DNA from 2 places in the Janthinobacterium sp. HH102 genome. Region 1 is predicted to be linked to the other one. Evidence: riboswitches for the same ligand, from Rfam matches in the RefSeq annotation. Region 1 holds a riboswitch; the other holds the start of a gene.
The links. Region 1 has a riboswitch for thiamine pyrophosphate ahead of JAB4_RS21015 (TonB-dependent siderophore receptor). Riboswitches for the same ligand answer to the same signal wherever they lie in the genome.

Region 1 (5,430 bases):
GGAACTCGCGCCGCACATACTTGAGGCGGCGCGTCATGGGGGCGTCCTGCAGCAGCTTCAGTTCATACGCGCCGGCATAGCCAATCGCGCATTTGAAGGCGCCAGGCGCACGGACAGGCAGCATCATGGCCGCATACGCGCCGAAGCTGGCGCCATACGAACAGACGCGGCTGGCATCGACTTCACCCTGCGCCAGTACGGCCGCGAGGCCGTCGAGGATGTCATCCTGGATCAGCGTACCCCATTGGCGATAGCCGGCGCGCCGGAACCGCTCGCCGCGACCATCGGAGCCACGGTAGTTTACCTGCAGCACCGCATAGCCGCGGCTGGCAAGGAATTGGGCGTCGCTATCGAAATACCAGGTGTCGGCGATGCCGTGCGGGCCGCCATGGGGCATCACCACCAGAGGCAGCTTGACGCCGGGAGCATGCTTCGGCATGGTCAGGTAGCCATGCAGGTCCAGTCCGTCACGTGCCTTGAAGGCAATCGGCCGGCGCGGGGCCATCTGTTCCGGATCGATGTCGGCCATGGTCGCATACAGCAGGTCGGCCTTGTTGCTGGCTTTGTGATACAGGTAATAGCTGCCCGGATCGCGGTCGTTGGAAACGGCAAACAGCAAGGTGGCGCCATCGTCCGTGAAATTGATGAACTGGACATGATCGTCCGGAAACGAGGCGCTCAATTGCTGGTGCAGTCTGGCGCTATCGCTGGCAGGATCGACGTACACGGTGCGTGGCCTGCCGATGTCGATGACGACGGAAAATGGCGTGTCGTCGGGCGCCAGCATGGCAGTTCTGACGTCGCCGACGGCATCCTGCGCCAGGACAGTTTGTTTGCCGCTGGCAAGTTCTTGACGTATCAGCGAATACGGGCCGTTATCGTTGTTCTGAAAGGCGAAAAACGCGCTGTCGTCCGGCGTGAACTGGAATGGAATGAAATTTCTGCCTTTCTGCATCGTATGCAGACGCCATTCGCTGCTGGCATCGTCATAGCGATACAAGATGGGGGTGAGCTCGTCGTTCCAGCCATAGGCAAAACGTGGCACCTGATTATTCTGCAAGATGTAACTCAGCCGCGGCGCAGCAATATTGGCGATCAGCTTGCGCACGCCCTGTTTGCTGTCCACGTCATACAGCATCGAGCGGTCGCGATCCCAGTCCTGGGCGGACAGAAAGACATGGCCCGTGCGCGGCCGGGGAATGGTATTGATATAGGCGTAGCCATAATCATCCTGATACTGTCCGCGGCTTGATGAGCGAAACATTTCATAGCCATACAAATATTCCTGCTTGTTGCCGTCGAGGTCAAAGGCGAGGATTTCTCCCGTCGACATGGGCTTTTCGAGGGAGCCTTGTTCCTCGCCCTTGCGCATGACGAGGCGCCGGTTGTTCAGCCAGAAGTAGCTCATCGGCACTTCAAAGATACGCAGGCGCAGCGTGCCGACCAGTTGCATCTCGGGCAGGCTGTAGATCCCGATGGTGGGAACCATGCGTTCACCCTGGGGAACTTGCACCGTCACGGCCAAATGCTTGCCATCTGGCGAAAGCCGCAGCTTACTGACGGCATCGCGCTTGGTGAAGTGTTCGATGGGGATGAGTCGCTCTGCCGACCAGGCAGCGCTGGCCGCCAAAGTCGGGAACAGGACGGCGACGAGTAAGGGCAAGGCGCGTGGCAATGTAGGCATCGGCAAGGGTGGGTAGTTGCAAATAATGATATTTATTGTAGCAATAAAATCAATTCCTATTAGGAAATATTTCCAGCTTCCTCGCCATCCTCGCCGTCGTCCCCGTGCCAGGTCTCTTGCGCCCTGGATCAATCTTTACAGAAATTAAAAATCGAACTGCGCCGACACCTTGAACGTGCGGCTGGCGCCCGGATACAGATAGCCGTCCGATTCCGGCGTCACGTCGCGCCAGTAGAACTTGTCGGCCACGTTGTTGACGGCGGCGCGCAGCACGGCGCGCGTGCCGGCGATGCGCGTGGCGTAAGCGGCGCCCAGGTTGAACACGTGGTACGACGGCACGAAGGTCGTGTTGTTGTACTCAAACGCTTTCTTGCCCGCATATTCCCAGCTGCCGTTCACGCTCAGGCCCGCCACCTGTTGTACGGCGTAGTCCGCATGCACGGCCGCCTTGAAGGCGGGCACGTTGGGTACGCGCTTGCCGTCGAGGTCCGCATTGCCCGTGCCCGACTGCTGGCTGTTCAGGGCCGTCACGGAAGCGCCCAGGCTCAGGTTGGCGCTTGCCTTGCCCTGGGCCGACAATTCCAGGCCGCGGTGCTGGGCCTGGCCTTCGCGCACGAAGTAGCCGGCCGTGTTCTGGAATTCCAGGCCCTTGCGGATCTGGAACAGGCTGGCCGCCAGCATGAAGTCCGGCGTCACATCCATCTTGGCGCCGAGTTCGATCTGCTTCGAGCGGCTCGGTGACAGTTCTTCATTGGCATTCATTGCCTTGCGGTCGGCCGTGCCGCCATGTTCCATGCCCTGCGAATAGGCCGCATACACGGACACATTGTCGAGCGGGGTATAGACGAGCGATACATTCGGCAGCAGGAAATCGTGCTTGGCGCGGATTTCCGTGTCGGCCTTGAGCACGTACTGGTAGCCATCGACATTGATATGGCGCAAGCCGCCATGCAGTTTCCAGTTCGGCGCCAGGCTGACGATATCCTGCACGAAGACGGAGTTTTCCGTATCCTTGCGCACCAGCCGCACGGGGCCAGTGACGCCGGGCGACGTGCCGACGATCTGCGGCTGGTAGATGTTGCTCACGCCCACCCAGTCGTACACGTACAGGCCGGCGCGGTCCTTGCGGCGGAAGGTCGAGATGCCGGCCGTGAAGTCATGGCGCAGGGAGCCGGTGGCGAACTTGCCCTGGATCATGGCTTGCGCGCTCAGCGGTTTTTTCGTCTCGCCCAGGCTGCGGTAGTCATACACGTCGTAATCGCCATTGCCGCAGAAGCCGGGGTACAGGTCCTGTCCGCTGCAGCCATACGGGAAGGCCGTGTAATCGTCGCGCTTGAACGAGTGCTGGTTGGCCGACACGGTGGCGTGCCAGTCGTCATTGAACGCGTACTGGAAGCGCAGGCCGATATTGCTGGTGACGGTTTCCACGGGGCGCGTCCACGGCTGCAGGTTGAGCATGGCGTCGGCGCTGATGCCGGTCGGCAAGGTCTTATTGTTCAGCAGCTGGAAGCCGGGCGCCGTGGCCTGCGCCTTGTCCTGGTAGTCGGCGTCCAGTTGCAGCAGCGCTTGCGGCGAGATTTGCCAGTCGAAGGCGCCGGAAATGAACTTGCGGTTGCCGTCCGCGCCCTTGATGTAGGAGCGCAGGCGCTCGGCCGCCACGTTGACCCGGTAGCCGAAGCGCGTGTCTTCCAGGCGTCCGCCCAGGTCGACGGCGCCGTACAGGGTGCCTCGTTCGCGCGTTTCCACGGTCACCGTGCGCAGCGGCGCCGCGGTGGGGCGCTTGACGATGAAGTCGATCACGCCGCCCGGCGCGGCCACGCCCGCCTGCAAGCCGGCCAGGCCTTTCAGCACTTCGATGCGTTCCTTGTTTTCCAGCGGAATTTGCGTGTCGCCAGGAATGGCCACGCCATCCTTGCGGTAGCTGGAATTGTTGTCGAGCTTGAAGCCGCGGATGGAAAACTGTTCCGCATAGCCGACGGCGTTGTAGGCGTCATTGATGCTGGCGTCGAGCTTGACGGCATCGCTGAGATTGCGGATCTGCAAGTCCTGCATGTCCTTTTGCGAAATGACGGTGACGGACGCGGGCGTCTGCAGCAGCGGCGCGTCGCTAAAGCCCCCGACGGAGGCGCGCTTGGCGGCCGGCGCCTTGCTGGCCGTGACGACGACTTCGGCCATGCTTTGCGCCTGCGGGTCGGCCGCTTCGGTGCTGTCATTCGCGGCGAAGGCAGGCGCGGCAAACGCGTGCAGGATGGCCAGTGTCAGGACAGGACGGGAAAAATGCGCAGATAAATTCGGTGTGGACATAGATTGCTCGTGGTTCAAGCCGTCTCGGGAAAGAGCACGGCAGGCTGCTTGTTCGGCTGGCGCCAACGCAGGAGCTATCAAAGGAGGGAGGTACTTTGCGCTTTCCTTCGCTGGCATTATCCAGATCAGGTACGAAGGGTATCTCTCACCCGGATGACTGCTCCAGGACCCCTAGCGAAATGACAGCTTAGCATGAAGCACGGCCAGCTGTCCCACTGGCCGACCGTTTTACAACACTGTGGCGCGAATTTGCAAACTGCGCTACAGACTCAGTTCCAGCACCTTGCGGCTGACGGCGGGCGTCACTTCGCGCTGCTCTCCCAGCGCCGTCATGCCGTGCGCTTCCAGAGCGGCCACGACGGCGTCCACGCTGGCATGGTTCAGGCCATAGTCGGCCAGGCGCGTCTTGACGCCCATGTGGCGGAAGAAGAATTCCGTGCGCGCGATGGCCGCCTCGATGCGGCCGTCCTCGTCGCCGCCATCGAGGCCCCACACGCGGGCCGCGTATTGCAGCAGCTTGGCGCGCTTGGCCTGCTTGCGCACGCGCAGCATGCTGGGCAGGATGATGGCCAGCGTCTGCGCATGATCGAGCTCGTACAGGGCCGTCAATTCGTGGCCGATGGCGTGCGTGGACCAGTCCTGCGGCACGCCTACGCCGATCAGGCCGTTCAAGGCCAGGGTGGCGCTCCACATCACGTTGGCGCGCACGTCGTAGTCGTCCGGGTGCGACAGGGCTTTCGGGCCTTCCTCGATCAGCGTCAATAAAATGCCTTCGGCGAAGCGGTCCTGCACGGACGCGTTCACGGGATAGGTCAAATACTGTTCCATCACATGCGCAAACGCATCGACGACGCCATTGCCCACCTGGCGCAGCGGCAAGGTGAACGTCTTCGACGGGTCCAGCACGGAGAATTTCGGATACACCTTGCGGCTCATGAACGAGCGCTTTTCCTGCGTGGCCTTGCGCGTGATCACGGCCGAGCCATTCATTTCGGAACCCGTGGCCGGCAACGTCAACACGGTGCCGAAGGGCAGGGCGGCTTCGACGATCTTGCCGCCTTTGGCCAGGATGTCCCACGCTTCGCCTTCATGCAAGGCGGCGGCGGCGATGAACTTGGTGCCATCGACCACGGAGCCGCCGCCGACGGCCAGCAGGAAATCGATGCGCTCGCTTTTCACCATGGCCACGGCCTGCATCAGGGTTTCATAGCTGGGATTGGGTTCGATGCCGGCAAATTCCAGCACCGTGTGGCCGGCCAGCGCCGCCCTGACTTCATCGTAGACGCCGTTCTGCTTGATGCTGCCGCCGCCGTAGGTCATCAGGACCCGCGCCTGGGGCGGGATCAGGCCGGCGATGGCGGCGATCTGGCCCTGGCCGAAGAGGATTTGCGTCGGATTGTAAAAGTCGAAATTGAACATGGGGCTCCTGCTGCCGAGGTATA
Region 2 (5,430 bases), 2.9 Mb from region 1:
CTTTCGCCAGGTCGGCCGCATGCGCCGCAATCTTGTAGGTGATGATGCCATCCTTGACGTCAGCCTTGTTGGGCAAGCCCAGGTGTTCCTTCGGCGTCACGTAGCACAGCATGGCCGTGCCGTACCAGCCGATCATGGCCGCGCCGATGCCGGACGTGATGTGGTCGTAACCGGGCGCGATATCCGTCGTCAACGGTCCCAGGGTGTAGAACGGCGCTTCGCCGCACTGCTCCAGCTGCAAGTCCATGTTTTCTTTAATGAGTTGCATGGGCACATGACCCGGGCCCTCGATCATCACTTGCACGTCGTGCTTCCAGGCAACCTGCGTCAGCTCGCCCAGAGTTTTCAGTTCGCCCAGCTGCGCCTCGTCGTTGGCGTCGTAGATGGAACCGGGGCGCAAGCCGTCGCCCAGCGAGAACGACACGTCGTAGGCCTTCATGATTTCGCAGATTTCCTCGAAATGCGTGTACAGGAACGATTCCTGGTGGTGCGCCAGACACCATTTGGCCATGATGGAGCCGCCGCGCGAGACGATGCCCGTCAGCCGCTTGGCCGTCATCGGCACGTAGCGCAGCAGCACGCCAGCGTGGATGGTGAAATAGTCGACGCCCTGCTCGGCCTGCTCGATCAAAGTGTCGCGGAAGATTTCCCACGTCAGATCCTCGGCCTTGCCATTGACCTTTTCCAGCGCCTGGTAAATGGGCACGGTGCCGATGGGCACGGGGCTGTTGCGCACGATCCATTCGCGCGTTTCGTGGATATGCTTGCCGGTAGACAAGTCCATCACGTTATCGCCGCCCCAGCGGATGGCCCAGGTCATCTTTTCCACTTCCTCGCCGATCGACGAGGTGACGGCGGAATTGCCGATATTCGCGTTGATTTTCACGAGGAAATTGCGGCCGATGATCATCGGCTCGACTTCCGGGTGGTTGATGTTGGCGGGAATGATGGCGCGGCCGCGGGCGATTTCCTCGCGCACGAATTCCGGCGTGATTTCCGCCGGGATGCTGGCGCCGAACGACTGGCCCGGGTGCTGGCGGCCCATCAGGTCGGCCAGGCGCTCGCCCATGGGGCCGGAAGCTTTCAGTTCGCGCAAATACTCCTGGCGGCGCATGTTTTCGCGGATGGCGACGAATTCCATTTCCGGCGTGATGATGCCCTGGCGCGCGTAATGCATTTGCGTAACGTTCTTGCCGGCAATGGCGCGGCGCGGCTTGCGGTGCAAGTTGAAACGCAACTCGGCCAGCTTCGGGTCCGCCAGGCGGGCGATGCCGTAGTCGGAGGTGGGGCCGGGCAATTCTTCCGTGTCGGCCCGCTCCATGATCCACGGCAGGCGCGGCGTATCGAGGCCCGAGCGGATGTCGATCCGCACGTCCGGGTCCGTGTAAGGGCCGGAGGTATCGTAGACGTAGATCGGCGGATTCTTTTCGCCGCCGAACGATGCTTCCGTGTCGGACTGGCTGATCTCGCGCATGGGTACGCGGATGTCGGGGCGGCTGCCCTGCACGTAGATCTTGCGCGAATTGGGCAGCGGCGCGATGGCGGCTTCGTCGACCGTGGCGGTGGCGGAGAGGAATTTCGGGTTGGCGTTCATTTTGGCTCCTTGGCTAGACTATTTTTAAGCCTGGAGCCAGCTAAGGAGGTTCGGAATTACGCACGCGGAAAAGCGGGGTGCGTTCATCCTAAAGCTTCCCTTCGCTGGCATTATCCAGATCAGGTTCGGAGGGTATTTCTCACCCGCGCTTGCACTGTGTTTCCACAGCGAAAGGCAGGACCCCTAGCGTTTGCCGCCTTGCGGCAGCGAGCCAATTATACGCGGTTCGCGCCGCGTGGCCAGATGATTTCTTGCAGGTGTCGTCTTTGCGCACCTGCTGCAATGCAGCAGATGCCGGCACGCTTATTTCTTCTTGCCCCAGCGCCAGGCGGTCGGTTCGCCCTTCAGCTGGCAGATGAAAATGAGCACGGCGACGATGGCCGCTTCATACACGATGTAGCCAACCAGCATGGTTTGCGGCGGGAACAGGAAGGCGCCGCAGGCGAACAGCGCCAGCGCGGCCAGGAACACCAGCCAGCCCTGCCAGGTGATGGGCAAGCCCCAGCCCCAGCCATAGGTCTTGGCGGGAAACCAGTATTGCGGTGGTGATTTGTCAGCCATGATGCTTTCCTTGTCGATGTGGATAGCACCAAGTATAAATCACGCCCCTCGCAAGCGCTCCGTGACATCGAGGCCGATGCCGCGGTAGCCGATGAAGCGGCTGCCATTGTCGAACATCGGTTCGCCGCTGACCTGCAGATACTGCGTGCTGCCGTCGAGGTTGGCGCGGCTGTAGATGAAATCGAGGAACGGTTCGCGCGCGGCAATTTTTGCGTCGAGCAAGGCGCGCTCGGCGGCATTCCAGCGCTGCGGCTCTTCCTCGCTGCCGATGCCCAGCATCTCGGCCACGGGGCCGGAAAAGCGCGTCAAATTGCCCTGTGCATCCTGTTCCCAGTACCAGTCGGAAGACAGTTCCGTGAAGCGCTGGAAGCGCGCTTCGCTTTCGCGCAGCTCCGCCGTGCGATCTTCCACCATCTGTTCCAGCGACTTGTTGTATTCGGCCAGCTTCTGGTACAGCAAGCGCACTTCCAGCATGTTGTGGATGCGCGTCTTGACTTCCACCAGGTCGAAGGGCTTGCTGACGAAATCCTTGGCGCCCGCTTGCAGCGCGCGCAGCTTGTGGCCGGGCTGGGCCGTGATCACCAGCACGGGCAGATAGCTGCCCGCCTCGAGATCGCGCAAGCCTTCCATGACTTCGAAGCCATCCATTTCCGGCATCTGCAAGTCGAGCAGGATCAGGTCGTAGCGGTGCTGCTGATGCAGCGCGCGCACGGCTTGCGGGTCCATGGTGGACGTGATGCGCGTGTAGCCGGCATTGCGCAGCACCTGTTCGAGCAGCATGACGTTGGCCTCCTGGTCATCGACGATGAGGATGCTGGCGTTCAGGATCTCGGTGGCTTGAAGCATGGCGGTATTCCTAAAATTGATTGCTGAATTAGCGTATTGCGTGAGTGTCGTCGGCCAGGCCGTGCGCGGCCGCATGGTGCAGGGCTACATCGAGCGCATCCATGAACTCGACCACCTTGATCGGCTTGGTGAGATAGCGGAAGAAGCCCGCTTGCAAGCCTTTTTCGATGTCGCGCGGCACGGCATTGGCCGACAAGGCCATGACGGGGATGTGGCTGGTGAGGGGATCATCATGCAGGATATGCAGCGCGCCATAGCCGCTGATGCCGGGCAGGTTGATATCCATCAAGATCACGTCGGGCTGATAGGTGCGCGCCAGGTCGATGCCCAGATGCGCATCGATGGCCGTCAGCAGTTTCAAGTCGCTGCGGCGGGCGATCAATTGCTCGACCAGCGCCAGGTTGGCGGGATTGTCTTCCACGTACAGCAAAGTGCGCTGGCTTTCCTGCGGTTCCTGCACCTGCGGCAGCGCATCGCCGTCGCCCAGCACCAGTTCCGGTGCGCTGCTGGCGGCCAGCTCGAACCAGAACGTGGTGCCCACGCCGACGGTGCTGTCGACGCCGATGGTGCCGCCCATCAATTCGACCAGTTGCTTGGTGACGACCAGGCCGATGCCCGTGCCCTCTTCCGTGCTGTTTTCCTGTCCCAGGCGATTAAACGGCTGGAACAGCTGCGCCACCTGGGCCGCGTCGAGGCCGGCGCCGCTGTCGCGCACGCTCACGCGCACGCGCTCGCCATGCCGGCTGCATTCGACGGTGACGGCGCCGCCGCCCTGGTTGTACTTGATCGCGTTCGACAGCAGGTTGATCATCACCTGTTTCACGCGCGTGCGGTCCGCATGCACATAGAACGCCTTGCCGCAGCGGGGGAAATGCATGCGGATGCCGCGCTTTTCCGCCTGCGGCGCGATCATGGCCTGGCAATCCTGCAGCACGTCGAGCAGCGACATCGCTTCCTGCGACAGGGTGACCTTGCCCGATTCGATCATGGCCAGGTCGAGAATTTCATTAATCAAGCGCAAGAGATACCAGCCGCCCTTGAGGATTTGCTCGATCGAGCGCTGCTGCGGCGGGCTGGGCGGCGGCACGTCGGACGCCATGAGCTGGGCAAAGCCCAGCACGGCATTCAAGGGCGTGCGCAATTCATGGCTCATGCTCGACAGGAATTCGGACTTGGCGCGGTTGGCCTTTTCCGCCACCAGTCGCGCCTTTTTCAACTCGGCATTATTGGTCTCGACCAGCGAGCGCGTATACGCCTGCTGTTCGCGCAGGCGCTGATCCAGCAGCGCCTGTTCCGCCTCGACCTGCTTGCGCACCGTGTTATCGGTGCCGATCAGCAGATAGCCGATGACCTTGCTCTGCGCGTCGCGCAAGGCCGTCACGGAGACGATGGCGGGGAAGCGGCTGCCATCCTTGCGGATGTGGGTCAGCTCATAGATGTCTTCGATGCCGCGCGTGGCCTTGAACACGAGCGCTTCCACGCCCGGCGTGATGACGGTGTCGAGCTCGGCGCTGAGGGCGGCGGCGCGGGTGACGATTTCTTGCGCGTCGGAAATACCGGCCGGCGTCAGTTTGTCGACCACGTCGCTGGCTGCGTAGCCGAGCATGCGTTCGGCGCCCACGTTGAAGATCTGGATCACGCCCTGCGCATCGGTGGCGATGCACGAGAAATTGGCGCTGTTGAAAATCGCATCCTGCAAGGCGCCCGCCTTGAGCAGCTGGCGCGGCAGGCTGGCCGACACCGTGCGCCGGTACAGCGCCACCAGCATCAGCAACAGCAGGCATACCAGGGCCTCGATCAGGATCGCCGCATCAAAAGGCGGCGCGCGCCAGGCCAGCACGCCGATGACCACCAATACGATGGCGCTGAACGAGAATGCCAATGTCATGGGCCAGCGCGAAGGGGCGCGAGTAGGGTGATTTTCAACTGAGTACATAGGTAGCCTGGGCTAGGACAATAATAAAAGAGAGGGAAATGCGGCGTTTAGCGGCCTTGGCGCTGGCGCACGTCCGACAGCAGGCGCGTGAATTCCTTCTTCACGACGCCATAGCATTCGCACACATGGCCTTCGAGGCCGGCGCGGTCCAGCACGGAGATATGGCCACGCCGGTAGCTGATGAAGCCGCGCGTCTGCAATCGCCCCGCCGCTTCCGTGACGCCTTCGCGGCGCACGCCCAGCATGTTGGCGATGAGTTCCTGCGTCATGGTCAGCTCGCGGTTCGGCAGGCGGTCCATGGTCAGCAGCAGCCAGCGGCACAGCTGCTGCTCCACCGTATGGTGGCGGTTGCACACGGCCGTTTGCGACATTTGCGTGATCAGCGCTTGCGTATAACGCAGCAGCAAACGCATGACGGGGCCGGCGCGGTCGAACTCTTCCATCAGCAGGTGGGCCTTGAGCCGGTAGCCGACGCCGCCTGTCTGCACGACGG

Region 2: it holds a riboswitch for thiamine pyrophosphate, as region 1 does, so the genes downstream of both, thiC (phosphomethylpyrimidine synthase ThiC) here and JAB4_RS21015 (TonB-dependent siderophore receptor) in region 1, are expected to answer to the same signal.

The regions. Positions count from the first base shown of each region.
Region 1 is NZ_CP062062.1:4,609,757-4,615,186, reverse strand. Features, by position in the region: gene JAB4_RS21020 (prolyl oligopeptidase family serine peptidase) at 1-1,816, opposite strand, end outside; gene JAB4_RS21015 (TonB-dependent siderophore receptor) at 1,829-3,988, opposite strand; TPP riboswitch at 4,074-4,171, opposite strand; gene JAB4_RS21010 (iron-containing alcohol dehydrogenase) at 4,250-5,407, opposite strand.
Region 2 is NZ_CP062062.1:1,195,661-1,201,090, reverse strand. Features, by position in the region: gene thiC (phosphomethylpyrimidine synthase ThiC) at 1-1,594, opposite strand, end outside; TPP riboswitch at 1,674-1,789, opposite strand; gene JAB4_RS05435 (hypothetical protein) at 1,898-2,155, opposite strand; gene JAB4_RS05430 (response regulator) at 2,195-3,001, opposite strand; gene JAB4_RS05425 (ATP-binding protein) at 3,030-4,769, opposite strand; gene JAB4_RS05420 (Crp/Fnr family transcriptional regulator) at 4,985-5,430, opposite strand, start outside.